Regions from separate parts of the Paucibacter sp. M5-1 genome, predicted to be linked through region 2. Evidence: predicted binding sites of a transcription regulator. Region 2 holds the regulator's gene; each other region holds the start of a gene.
What was found. The regulator sigma-54, encoded in region 2, starts transcription at its own class of promoters, with help from an activator protein. The targets are predictions, from matches to a motif close to TGGCANGNAANCTGCTTT.
Positions count from the first base shown of each region.

Region 1: O5M90_RS05735 (PEP-CTERM sorting domain-containing protein) is a predicted target of sigma-54. The motif match lies at 2,398-2,415, and genes of this name have one in related genera.
Region 3: glnA (type I glutamate--ammonia ligase) is a predicted target of sigma-54. The motif match lies at 1,721-1,738, and genes of this name have one in related genera.

Region 1 is NZ_JAPZLM020000001.1:1,243,993-1,248,268, reverse strand. It holds gene O5M90_RS05740 (S8 family serine peptidase) at 1-1,603, opposite strand, end outside; gene O5M90_RS05735 (PEP-CTERM sorting domain-containing protein) at 1,635-2,357, opposite strand; gene O5M90_RS05730 (erythromycin esterase family protein) at 2,826-4,049, shown strand; gene O5M90_RS05725 (PAS and helix-turn-helix domain-containing protein) at 4,067-4,276, opposite strand, start outside.
Region 2 is NZ_JAPZLM020000001.1:3,067,531-3,071,806, forward strand. It holds gene lptA (lipopolysaccharide transport periplasmic protein LptA) at 1-261, shown strand, start outside; gene lptB (LPS export ABC transporter ATP-binding protein) at 258-1,031, shown strand; gene O5M90_RS14360 (RNA polymerase factor sigma-54) at 1,036-2,541, shown strand; gene O5M90_RS14365 (hypothetical protein) at 2,564-3,007, shown strand; gene O5M90_RS14370 (bifunctional diguanylate cyclase/phosphodiesterase) at 3,079-4,276, shown strand, end outside.
Region 3 is NZ_JAPZLM020000001.1:1,912,319-1,916,594, forward strand. It holds gene O5M90_RS08845 (hypothetical protein) at 1-96, opposite strand, end outside; gene glnA (type I glutamate--ammonia ligase) at 217-1,632, opposite strand; gene O5M90_RS08855 (competence/damage-inducible protein A) at 1,885-2,691, opposite strand; gene O5M90_RS08860 (EI24 domain-containing protein) at 2,688-3,569, opposite strand; gene O5M90_RS08865 (sterol desaturase family protein) at 3,619-4,276, opposite strand, start outside.

The DNA.
Region 1 (4,276 bases), 1.8 Mb from region 2:
AGGAGGTCGCGGTCATGCTGCCGGCCAGCGGGATGCTGTTGGCAGGGCTGACGCTGACCTGTGCCGTGTCGGTTGGCACCGACTTCAGCACATTGCCGATGGCCTGGGTGACGACCAGGCTGGGCACCATCGGTGCACCGCCACCGAAGCTGAAGGTGGGCGCGTCGCCGGCCGCATTGTTGGCGATCACCACACCGATCGCGCCGCGGTTTGCCGCGTTCGCCACCTTGATGCTGATCGAGCAGACGCCGCGATCAATCAGGGCCACGGTGCCGGTGAAATCGATGGTCGTCGCCATCTCGCAGGCCAGCGCGTTGGCCGAGCCGTTCGGGCCGGCACGCCGCAGCGTGCCGCCGAAACCGGCGCCTATCGGTGCCCAGTCCAGCGTCGCGGTGTTCGAATAGACGCCGGCAATGCCGGCCGGCGCGGTCACGACCAGCGGGATGGCGCCGGCATTGGCCATGCTGGTCTGCGCCACGCTGATGGCCTCGGGCGCGTTCGACGGCGAGCCGACGATGAAGGGGCGGTCCGCCGAGTTGCCGGCCGAGATCGCGGCGACGATGCCGAAGCGCACGGCATTGCTGATCGCCTCGGTCGAGGGGTTCTCGCGCTGGCCGTAGCTGGCGCCCAGCGAGAGGTTGAGGATGTCGGCGGCGTCGGAGAAGTCCAGATCGCCGTTCGGGTCCATCGCCCATTCGATGCCTTGCAGGATCGCCAGGCCGTTGCAGCTGGTGGAGACGCTGCTGCAGACCTTGACCGCATACAGCGAGGCGCCGGGCGCCATGCCCTTGTGCAGGCCGTCCAGGCTGGCGCCGGCGGCGATATCGGCCACATGGGTGCCGTGGCCGGAGCCGACGCCCGCGTCTATCGGGTTCGGATCGGCGAGCTGCGGGCCATTGGGCCAGGTCTCGCCGACAAAGTCATAGCCGCCGATCACCTTGGCGCTGGGGAACAGGGTGGCCGGCGCCATGCCGGCGGCGGCAGCGGCCGCGGCATTGAAGTCCGAGATCAGGCCCGAGCCACCGAGATTGCGGTGGGTGTAGTCGATGCCGGAGTCCAGCACCGCGATCTTGACGCCCTGGCCGCTCAGGCCCAGGTCCTGCAGCACCTTGGCGCCGACATAGGGCACGGTGCTGCTCAGGGCTTTCTGGTGATCGACCACCGGACGCAGCGCCGAGACGCCGGGCAGGCGCGCGATATGCGGCAGCTTGGCGGCGTCGGCCGAGATCACCACGGCGTTGTAGGCCTTGCCCAGGCGGCCCAGTTCCTTGCCGCCCAGGGCCTGGATCTGGCCCATCAAGGCGTCCTGCTTGCTTTTCAGGCTGGCCATATAGGCCTGGCGTTGTGCCAGCGTCATCCCGCCGCCGGTCTTCTTCGCATTCATCGCCAGCGCCTGGGCCAGCGGTGCATCGGTCAGGCGCACGGCCACCTGCACGGTGCCGGTCTGCTGGCGCAGCAGCGAGTTGCGCTGCTGGGTTTGCGGGCTGGGCAGCGCGAGCGCTGCCGCCGTATTGGGCAAGGGGGTCTGGGCGACGGCAGCGCCCAAGGCTGCCATCGCGGCAGCGCTCAGCAGGGCGTGTCTTGCGGTACGGGAACTGAACATGGAGTTCTCCTTGTTGCAGAAGCGGGTGGCGTCAGGCGGCGGCGATCGAGGGCGTGCGCGGGGCGCGCCGGCGCGAGGAGGCCCACAGCCCCAGGCCGGCGGCCAGCACCAGGCCTATCGTGCCGGGCTCGGGCAGCTCGGCATTGGTGGCGCCGGTCAGCTCGATGAAGTAACTCAGTGGCGACTCGCTGCCGCTGTCAAAGCCGGTCCAACCCGCCAGCGCGCCGGCACCGGCATCGCCGCCCAGCACATCGTTGAAGCCACCGGCCAGGAAGGAGGGGCTGCCGTTGGCGCCATCGGCGACGAAGCCGCCGATCGCGACGGCCAGGTAGTAGATGCCGTCGCTGATCGGTGAGCTGGCATCGCCGCTGGGCAGCAGCGAGGTCAGGCCGGAGAGATCAGGCATGTCATCGTTCATGTAGACGCCCAGGCCTGCGGTGTCGAAGAGGTAGAGCGCGGTATCGAAGCCGGTGTCCCGGGTCTTGGCCGAGAAGCTGGCGGCGTCGCTGATGCGGATCTTGTAGAGATCAACCTGGTGGCGCGGGTTGCCGCCGACCGGCACGCTGGCGGTCAGCGCGCCGCCGATGCCGCTCAGCGTGTTGAAGCCGCTGTCATACGTGGTCTGGGCCGTGCCCAGCAGGTCGCCGGCGCCCGGGGCAGTCTCGTTCCAGACGAAACCGGCCAGCGCGGCCGTAGGCAGGCTGAGGGCGGCGGCTGCGGCGAGCAGCGCGGCGATCTTCTTGATGGGTTTCATGAGGCAAGCTCCTGTGAGGGCGCGAATCCGCGAGGGATCAATGGCAATGTGTGTGGCACCGTGACCAAGCGTTCGCCGGTTCTGATCGGTCCCCGTACTGCCCATGCGGACCTTGTCGTCGGAACTTGCGCTGCCTGCCCTGCTGCGGCCCGGGAGCCGCAGCTCACCATGCCGCGAGGCCCGACGATAAGCCGCGCACCGCGCTTCGCACATCGCCGGGCTCCCCCACATTCATGGGGGTGGGGTCAGGGCTTGTCAGTGCGCGCAATAGGGCCCGACCGTGACTTTCTTCACAGTGAAAACAGGCCGATAAATCGGTGCCAGACCGCCGCCGGACGGGCCCTGCCCCTAGGGAATGTCCCAGGTCGGTTTTGCGGCCTCGCGACGCGGCGGCCGGCCTGCAGCGTTAATGCGCTCTTAAACCCAGGCCCTCTAAGCTGGCCGGCTATCCAGACGAGGGGACGGGCGATGAGGGGACGAAGACAGTGGCTGGCGGCCGCGCTGCTGGCGGCCATGGCGGCGGCGCCGGCCTTTGGCGACGCGGCGATGAGCTGGGTCGGCCGCCATGCCCAGGCGATGCCGGCGGCCACGGCGGCCGAGATCAGTGATGCGCAGCTGCAGGCTTTCGGCGCGGCGGTCGGACAGGCGCGGGTGGTGGCGCTGGGTGAGCAGACCCATGGCGGGCGCGAGGAGTTCGAGCTGCGGCTGCGCCTGCTGCGCTATCTGCATGAGCACCAGGGCTTCGAGGTGCTGCTGCTGGAGAGCGGGGTGTTCGATATCGCGCTGCTGCAAGAGGCCATGCGGCGCGGCGAGAAGCTCGAGGCGCTGGCGCCCGGCAAGGTGTTCTATATGTACTCGAAGAGCGATGCCGGCCGTGGCCTGCTGCGCTATCTGGACGAGCGCCAGGCCGGGCCACGCCCGCTGCTGCTGTCGGGCATAGACAGCCAGCTCAGCGGCGAACTGAGCCAGCGCGAGCTGCTGCCGCGGCTGAAGGCGCGTCTGGGCGGTGCCGAGCCCGACTGGCCGCTGTTCGAGCGCCTGGCGGCCGCGCTGTTCACGCTCGAGCGGCGCGCGCCGCCGGCCGCCGAGCAGCAGCGTTTCGACGCGCTGGCCGAGCGGCTGCGCGGCCGGCTCTGCGCCGGCAAGCACCGTGGCGAGGACGGCCTGCTGTGCCGCAGCCTCGCCAGCCTGCAGGCCCAGGCCGCCACCCTGTGGCGTGGCGATTACCAGCGCGACCATGCGATGGCCGACAACGTGCTGTGGCAGCTGCAGCAGCTCTACCCGGGCAAGAAGGCGGTGATCTGGGGTCACATCATCCATCTGGGCCGGGGCGTCAAGCTGGATGCCCAGCACCGCTTTGCCGGCGACATCCTCGGCGAGAAGCTGGGCCGCGACTACTACGTGCTGAACACGACGGCGCTGCAGGGGGCCTTCCTCGAATTCGCTTCGGGCCAGGTCCAGCCGGTGCCGCCGGCCTATCCGCGCAGCCTGGAGACGGCGCTGGCGCAGAACCCGGCCGAGTTCATCTTCCTGGACGCGCCGCGACCGATGCGCGCCGATCTTGCCGGTTTGCCCTCGCGCTCCATGGAGTTCGGCTATGGCCTGCCCACCGGCGGCGGCGCGGGCCTGGGTCGGCACTGGGACGGCGTGTTCTATATCCGCGAGCTGCGCCCGGTGACGATGGAGCGCTGAGACGGCCGACCGCCGGTTCAGGCCACGAGCAGCTTGTGCACCAGCTCCGGCGTGGTCGCGGCCTCGTACTTCTTCATCAGCCGGGCGCGGTAGACATCGACGGTGCGCGGGCTGATGCCCAGGCGTCGACCGATCAGCTTGCTGGTCAGGCCCTCGATCAGCAGGGCCGCGATCTCGCGTTCGCGGGCGGTCAGATCGGCCTTGATCTGGCGGTGCGCCGACAGGTC
Region 2 (4,276 bases):
GTGCGCTTCGTCGGCAATGCGGTGGTGCGGCGCATGCGCGGCGCCACCGTGGCCGACGAGGTGGTCGGTGCGGTGATCCATTACGACAACCGTTCCGAGGTCTTCAGCATCGAGGGCGGCCAGACCTCGCCCCACCCGGCCGGCCGCGGCCGCATGGTGCTGATGCCGCGCGCGGCGGCGGCCTCCGAGCCGGCCGCTCCCGAGCCGGCCCTGCCGCTGCAGACCAGCCCAGGCTTGCAACAGCCGCGCAAGCCTTCATGACGGCCGCCACCCCGGAACCCAGCGCCGCCCTCAGCCGCCTGGAGGCCGAGGGCCTGCAGAAAAGCTATGGCGTGCGCAAGGTGGTCAAGAACGTCCATCTCGATGTGCACAGCGGCGAGGTGGTCGGCCTGCTTGGCCCCAACGGCGCCGGCAAGACCACCAGCTTCTACATGATCGTCGGCCTGGTGCGCGCCGATGCCGGCGAGATCCGCATCGACGGCCGGGCCGTGCAGCGCCTGCCCATCCACCAGCGCTCGCGCCTGGGCCTGTCCTATCTGCCGCAGGAAGCCTCGATCTTCCGCAAGCTGACGGTCGAGGAGAACATCCGCGCGGTGCTGGAGTTGCAGCAGGACGAAAACGGCCGCGCCTGGTCGAGCGCCCGCATCAACGAGGCGCTGGAAAAGCTGCTGGACGAGCTGAGCATCGAGAAGCTGCGCGACAGCCCGGCGCCGGCGCTCTCGGGCGGCGAGCGTCGCCGTGTCGAGATCGCCCGCGCGCTGGCCACCCAGCCGCGCTTCATCCTGCTGGACGAACCCTTCGCCGGCGTCGACCCGATCGCGGTGCTGGAGATCCAGCGCATCATCCGCTTTCTGAAGAGCCGCGGCATCGGTGTGCTGATCACCGACCACAATGTGCGCGAGACCCTGGGCATCTGCGACCGCGCCTACATCATCAGCGAGGGCACGGTGCTGGCCGAGGGCACGCCGCACGAGATTGTTGACAACGCCGACGTGCGCAAGGTCTATCTGGGCGAACATTTCCGTATGTAGGCCCATGAAACAGAGCTTACAGGTCCGCCTCAGCCAGCATCTGGCGCTCACGCCCCAGCTGCAGCAATCGATCCGTCTGCTGCAGCTGTCGACACTGGAGCTGAACCAGGAAGTCGAGCAGATGCTGGCCCAGAACCCGCTGCTCGAAACGGAGGAGGAATTTCCCGACGCGCCGGCCGCCGCCGAGCTGCCGGAGATCCGCAAGGCCCAGGACGAGATCGGCGCCGACAGCGGCGCCGGCGAGCCCGAGACCACGCCCGAGATCCAGGCCGAGGACTTCGGCGCCACCGAGCGCGAGGACTGGGAAAACGGCACCGAGCGAGATGACTTCGACGGCATCCGCGAGCTGCCGAGCAATAGCGGCTCCGGCAGCGGCGACGAAGACGGCGAGCGACCCGAGCAGGACTCGCCGGGCCTGAGCCTGCAGGAGCACCTGAACCAACAGCTGGCCGGCATGATGCTGAGCCCCGAGGATCGCGCCGCGCTCTATGTGTTGATCGAGTCGCTCAACGAGGACGGCTATCTGGAGGACAGCCTCGAAGAGCTGGTCGAATCGCTGGCCGGCGAGGCGGATCCAGAGGCGCGTGACGAGTTGCTGGACCGGCTGCGCTGCGCCCTCAAATGGCTGCAAAGCCTGGAACCGCTGGGCGTCGGCGCCCGCGACCTGCCCGAATGCCTGATCCTGCAGCTGCGCGCACGGCCGCGCAGCGAGGCCCAGGTGGTGGCCATCCTGGTGTGCAAGCAGCATCTGGAGCTGCTGGCCAAGCGCGATCTGAAGAAGCTGATGGCGCTGACCGGCGCCGACGAGGCCTTGCTGCGCGAGGCCCAGGCCCTGATCACCAGTCTCGAGCCCAAGCCGGGCCGCCAGTTCGCGCGCGGCCAGGCCCAGGCGGTGATCCCGGATGTGATCGTGCACAAGGTCGGCCGCGAGTTCCGCGTGATGCTGAACCCCGAGGTCGCGCCCAAGCTGCGCATCAACGAGCTCTATGCCCAGGCACTGCGCGCCACCCGCGGCGGCGTCAGCAACTCGCCGCTGGGCGCCCAGCTGCAGGAAGCGCGCTGGTTCATCAAGAACATCCAGCAGCGCTTCGACACCATCCTGCGGGTCTCGCAGGCCATCGTCGAGCGGCAAAAAGGCTTCTTCACCCATGGCGAGCTGGCGATGAAGCCGCTGGTGCTACGAGAAATAGCCGATGAGCTGGGCCTGCACGAGTCGACCATCTCGCGCGTGACGAATGCCAAGTACATGGCAACCCGCTTCGGCACCTTCGAGCTGAAGTACTTCTTCGGTTCGGGCCTGAACACCGAGGCCGGCGGCAATGCCTCCAGCACGGCGGTGCGCGCGCTGATCAAGCAGTTCGTCGCGGCCGAGGACGCGGCCAAGCCGCTGTCCGACAGCGCGCTGTCGAACATGCTCGAAGAGCAAGGCATCCAGGTCGCCCGCCGCACCGTCGCCAAGTACCGCGAAGCTCTGAAGATCGCGCCGGCGAATCTGCGCAAGGCGATGTGAAAGCTCCGCAATAAGGATGTCCATGAAAGCTCAGACTACAAGCGCGCTCTTGATCCTGCTGTGCAACTCAGCATTGGCGATCGATGATGCGGCGGTTCGTCAATGCCGCAGCCTGAACGAAACTCAGGCCCGGCTGGCCTGCTACGACGCCTTGCCGCTGACGGACATCACCCCGACTGCCACGGTCAAACCGGCGCCCGCTGCGTCAACAGAGCAGTTCGGCCTGCAACGCCCGCCGGGCCAGATCGACACTATCCAGAGCCACATCCCAGGCCGCTTCGAGGGTTGGCGGCCACAACAAACCTTGCGCCTGGCCAATGGCCAGCTCTGGCAGATCAGCGACGACAGCAGCGGCGTCCACAGCATAGAGAACCCGAAAGTGACGATACGCCGCGGCTTCATGGGCGCTTTCTATATGGAGATCGAAGGACGCAATCAGGCGCCGCGTGTTCAACGCCTGCGCTGACGGGAAGGCCGTCTATTGACTTGAATCAAGAGCATTGACGCGGTTCCTGGCTACTGTGCCAACCCGCGCCCATGCTCTCGACCGATCTCGCCCCTCTCCGCCCGCCAATCCACATCGCCCGCCAATGGCTGGCCCTGCTCGCCGCCGCCAGTCTGGCCTGGGCTGGCGCGGCCTGGTGGCTGCAGACCGAGCGCAGCGCGCTGCAGCGGCACGAAAGCGAGAAGCTGCAAGTGCTGGTGCAGACGCTGGACGGCATCGTCTCGCAGCAGATGCTGGCGATCAAGGCGGCGCTGGACACCGTGGCCGTGCAGCGCCGGGGCTGGCGCGCCGAGCGGCTGCCGCAGGACAGCGCCGCGCTGCTGCAGACCCTGGCACGCGCCATGCCCGGCGTGCGCGTGCTGATGCTGGTCGATGCCCAGGGTCGGGTGCGAGCCAGCTCGGTGCCGCAGCTGCTGGGCCTGGATGTGCGCTCGCGCGACTACTTCAGCATGCCGCAACAGCGGCCCGATCCCGGGCTGCTCTATGTCTCGCCGCCGTTTCGCAGCGTCATGGGCGTGCACACGCTGACGCTGGCGCGGGCCTTGTTCGATGCCCAAGGCCGTTTCGAGGGCGTGGTCACCGCCAGCCTGGACCCGGACTACTTCCGCCTGGTGCTGGAGACCGCCCAGCCCTCGCCCGACACCTGGAGTGCACTGGCACACACCGGCGGCTTGCTGTTCAGCATGACGCCGCCCGATGAGCGCTGGATAGGCCGCAATCTGCTGGCCATGCCGGACTCCATCCTGGCCCGCCATCTGGCCAGCGGCCAAAGCGCCAGCCTGCACCGCATGCGCGCCCAGATCAGCCAGGACGAGCGCTTGGCCGCCGCCCGCCATGTCAGCCCGGCCGGCTTGCGCACCGATGCCGGCCTGCTGGTGGCCGTCGGGCGGGCGCTGCAAGGCATCGAGGCGCCCTGGCGGCGCCAGCTCCATGCGGTGCTGCTGATCGGCGGCCTGCTGTCGCTGGGCATGGCGGCGGCCCTGCTGCTGTGGCAGCGCCGCCAGCGCCTGATCTTCGCGACGGCTCAGCAGGCCGCCTTCAAGCTGCAGGAGCAGGCCCAGCACACCCAGGCCATCCTCGACCATATGGTGGACGCGGTGATCACGATAGACAGCGCCGGGCAGATCGCCTCCTTCAACCCGGCGGCGGAGCGCATCTTCGGCTACCCGGCGGTGGAGGCCATAGGCCGCAATATCAGCCTGCTGATGCCCGCGCCAGACAGCGGGCGAC
Region 3 (4,276 bases), 1.2 Mb from region 2:
CACCGGCGGGCCGGGACAGCGGTAGACCACGGACTGGGCCTCGGCGGCAACGCCGCAGGTCAGACCGATGAACAGCAAGGCGGAGCGATAGAGCATGGCGCGATTGTGGCTCATGCCGGGCGCGGGTTTCACAAAGCACAAGGGACGGCCACGGCCGTCCCTTGTTCGCTGACCCGGGCAGCGTCGCGTGGGGTGCACGCTCGCCGCCCATGGACATCACAGCGAGTAGTACATGTCGTACTCGACCGGGTGCGTGGCCATGCGGAAGCGGGTCACTTCCTGCATCTTCAGGTCGATATAGGCATCGATGAAGGAGTCGGTGAACACGCCGCCCTTGGTCAGGAAGGCACGGTCCTTGTCCAGATACTCGAGCGCCTGATCCAGGCTGTGGCAGACGGTCGGGATCTTCGCGTCTTCTTCCGGCGGCAGATGGTAGAGATCCTTGGTGGCGGCTTCGCCCGGGTGGATCTTGTTCTCGACGCCGTCCAGACCGGCCATCATCAGTGCGGCAAAGCACAGATAGGGATTGGCCGAAGGATCGGGGAAGCGCGCCTCGATGCGGCGACCCTTGGGGTTCGCGACATAGGGGATGCGGATCGAGGCCGAGCGGTTCTTGGCCGAGTAGGCCAGCTTGACCGGGGCTTCGAAGCCGGGGACCAGGCGCTTGTAGCTGTTGGTGCCGGGGTTGGTGATCGCGTTCAGCGCGCGGGCATGCTTGATGATGCCGCCGATATAGAACAGCGCGAACTCGCTCAGGCCTGCGTAGCCGTCGCCGGCGAACAGGTTCTTGCCGTCCTTCCAGATCGACTGGTGCACATGCATGCCGGAGCCGTTGTCGCCGACGATGGGCTTGGGCATAAAGGTCGCGGTCTTGCCGTAGGCATGGGCGACATTGGTGATCACGTACTTCTGCAGCTGCAGCCAGTCGGCGCGCTTGGTCAGCGTGCTGAACTTGGTACCGATTTCCATCTGGCCGGCGTTGGCCACTTCATGGTGGTGCACCTCGACCGGGATGCCCAGTTGCTCGAGGATCAGGCACATTTCCGAGCGCATATCCTGGCCGGCGTCGACCGGGGGCACCGGGAAATAGCCACCCTTGACGGTGGGACGGTAGCCGGTGTTGCCGTGCTCGTATTCCTTGCCGGTGTTCCAGGCGGCTTCTTCGGATTCGATCTTGTAGAAGCAGCCGGACATGTCATTGCCCCAGCGGATCGAGTCGAAGATGAAGAACTCGGGCTCGGGGCCGAAGTAGGCGGTGTCGCCCAGGCCGGAGGACTTCAGATAGGCTTCGGCGCGCTTGGCCAGCGAACGCGGGTCGCGCTCATAGGCCTTGCCGTCGGCCGGGTCGACCACGTCGCAGGACAGGATCAGCGTCGGCTCTTCGAAGAAGGGATCGATATTGGCGGTGTCCGGATCGGGCATCAGCAGCATGTCGGAGGCTTCGATGCCCTTCCAGCCGGCGATCGACGAACCGTCGAAGGCGTGACCGGAGACAAACTTGTCCTCATCGAAATGCGACACGGGCACAGACACATGCTGCTCTTTGCCACGGGTGTCGGTGAAGCGGAAGTCAACGAACTTGACTTCGTTGTCCTTCACCATCTGGATCACATCGGCGACGGTCTTGGCCATCAATCACTCCTAGCTAGCGGAAAGCTTTGTACAGGTGGTACGGGTATCGAACGAATTCGGCGAGCGCCTCGGCGCGTGCGTTTCTAACTAAGCAGTTTGCGTGCCAAGTCGGTGAGCAGCGAGCGCCAGCTCGGTGCATCACCGAGTGGCCGGGGCATTATCGGCCGGCCCGGCGCTGACGCCCTTGAGGACACACCGCCGGTCGGGCGACAGGCGCGCAACAAGCACCAAAACAGAGCAAGCCCGCACCGACTATCGCACCATTTCAGTGCTTATCACGGCACCAAATTGGATCAGCCCCTGCTTCAGCGCGGCATAGGCCTGCACCAGCCGCTCGGCCTCCTGCTCCGGGCCGGCCTTGACGCCCAGCTCGATATGCCGGCCCCATTGCGGATGGTCGACGCTGGGCAGGCTGAAGACCTTGATGCCGGCAAAGTCGGCCTCGATGCGCTCCATCAGCGGGGTCAGCGCCGCCTCCATCGCGCCCTGCACGATCAGCGAGCGTTCGCTGATGCCGCTGGCGCGGTGCAGATCGGCATGGCGTTGATCCAGCACCCATTCCATCATCGGGTGGGCCATCACCGGGAAGCCGGGCACGAAGTAGACCGTGCCGACATAAAAGCCCGGAATCTTGTTGAAGGGGTTGGGGATGATGGCCGCCCCCGCCGGGAACACGCCCATCTGGAAGCGGCGCAGGCTGTCGGGATGCTCGGGGTCGGCGCTCGTGCCCTGCTCGGCCGCCATCTCGCTGATGCGCTGCCAGATCAGCTCCCTGGCCTCGGGGTGCAGGACCAGTTCGCGACCCAGCGCCGCCGCAGCGGCCTGGCGGCTATGGTCATCGGGCGTGGCGCCGATGCCGCCGCACGACACCACCAGATCGCCGCTGGCGAAGGCGCGGGCCAGGCTGGCCGTCAGGCGCTCGCGGTCGTCGCCGACATACTCGGCCCAGGACAGCGAGAGGCCGCGCGCGGCCAGGATCTCGATGAACTTGGCCAGGTGCTTGTCCTGGCGATTGCCGGACAGGATTTCGTCACCAACGATGATCAGACCGATATTCATAAGGCGGGCGGCAGCAGGGTGGGCGGGGATGGCAATTCTTCGAGCACGGGCGGCGCTTCGGGGACAACGACGGTACGGGCCCGCAACTCGGCCAGCGCATTCAGCGCGTAATGGGCGAACCACAGCGTCGAGAAGGCGAAGATCAGGGTGTAGAGCCAGACCGTCAACAGCACCAGGAAAGGCGCGAGCACCACGGCCATCATGCTGACCGCCCAGATCAGCGAGGGCGCGGCGCCCAGATAGCCGCTGATCACGCCCATGCTCAGCAGCGGCAGGCGGTGCTCGCGCATCAGCTGCTTGCGCTCCTCGGCCGAGGCATGCTCGGCCAGCACATCGAAGGCGAACACGCGGTAGGTCAGCCAGCCCCAGATCAACGGCGGCAGCACCAGCACCAGCGGCGGGATCAGCCAGAAGGGCATGCTCAGGAACAGCAGCAGCAGCGCGCCGGCCGAGCACAGCAGCGACCACAGCAGGCCCTGCCACCAGGCCGAGCCACGCTTGCGCTCCAGGGTCGGGAAGCGCCGCTCGGCCACCAGGGTCACGATGGACGGTGTCATCAACAGCGCCACCAGCAGCAGGCTGAAGATCAGCACCACCGGCACCGCCATCACGATCACCAGGAGCGGTGCGACCACGCTGCGAAAGCCCTCGCCGCCCATGCTGTCCAGCCAGCGCAGCAGGCTCTCGATCAGCAGCCAGGATTCCAGCGTGCCGCGCACGCCGGCGACCGCCGCCTCCCAGAAGAAATAGGCCAGGCCCACGGTGGTGCCCGCCGCGATCAGCAGCGGCAGCAGCGACAGCGCGATCACGCGCGGATGCAGGCAATAGGCGGCGGCGCGCCAGAAGGCATCACCAAGGCGGCCCATCGTGTTGACCATCGTCATCCCTCTTCTGTTGGCAATGGGCGCCAAGCATACCCGGGCGGTTTCAGCCGCGCCCCACGAGGCGCTTGAGCCCCAGCCATTGCTGGGCCCAGAAGCCGCGCCCGTAGTCGCGCCCGCCCTCCTCGACCAGCTGGTCGCGAATGCCGGTGGGGTCATAGCGCAGCTGGAAGTCGGCGGTGCCGAACAGCTGATCCCAGACCGGCAGCAGCACCGCGAAATTGCAGCCGCCCAGCGTGCCCCGGCCGGCCGACTCATGGCCGATGCCGATCGCATGATGGCGGCGGTGAAAGCGCGGGCTCACCAGCAGCCGCTCCAGCACCGGCCCGAACCACAGCCGCACATTGGCATGCTGCAGGCTCTCCAGCAGCTGCGACAGCGCCACCAGCGCGACGAACTGACCGGGCTCCACGCCGATGAAGCGGGCCAGCAGCACAAAGGCCGAGTCGATCAGCACATCGTCGAGCAGATGGTTGCGGTTGTCGCTCCACAAGCTCATCTGGCGCTGGCTGTGGTGCAGCGCATGCAGCTGCCACCACCAGCCGAACTGATGCTGGGCGCGGTGCAGCCAGTAGTTGACGAAGTCGAACACCAGCAGATAGAGGCAGAAGCTGACCCAGGGGATGTCGCTGACGCCGGGCCAGATCGCATCGAGCTGGAAGCTCGGCACACCGGCCATGCGCAACGTGCCGGCCAGCGCGTCC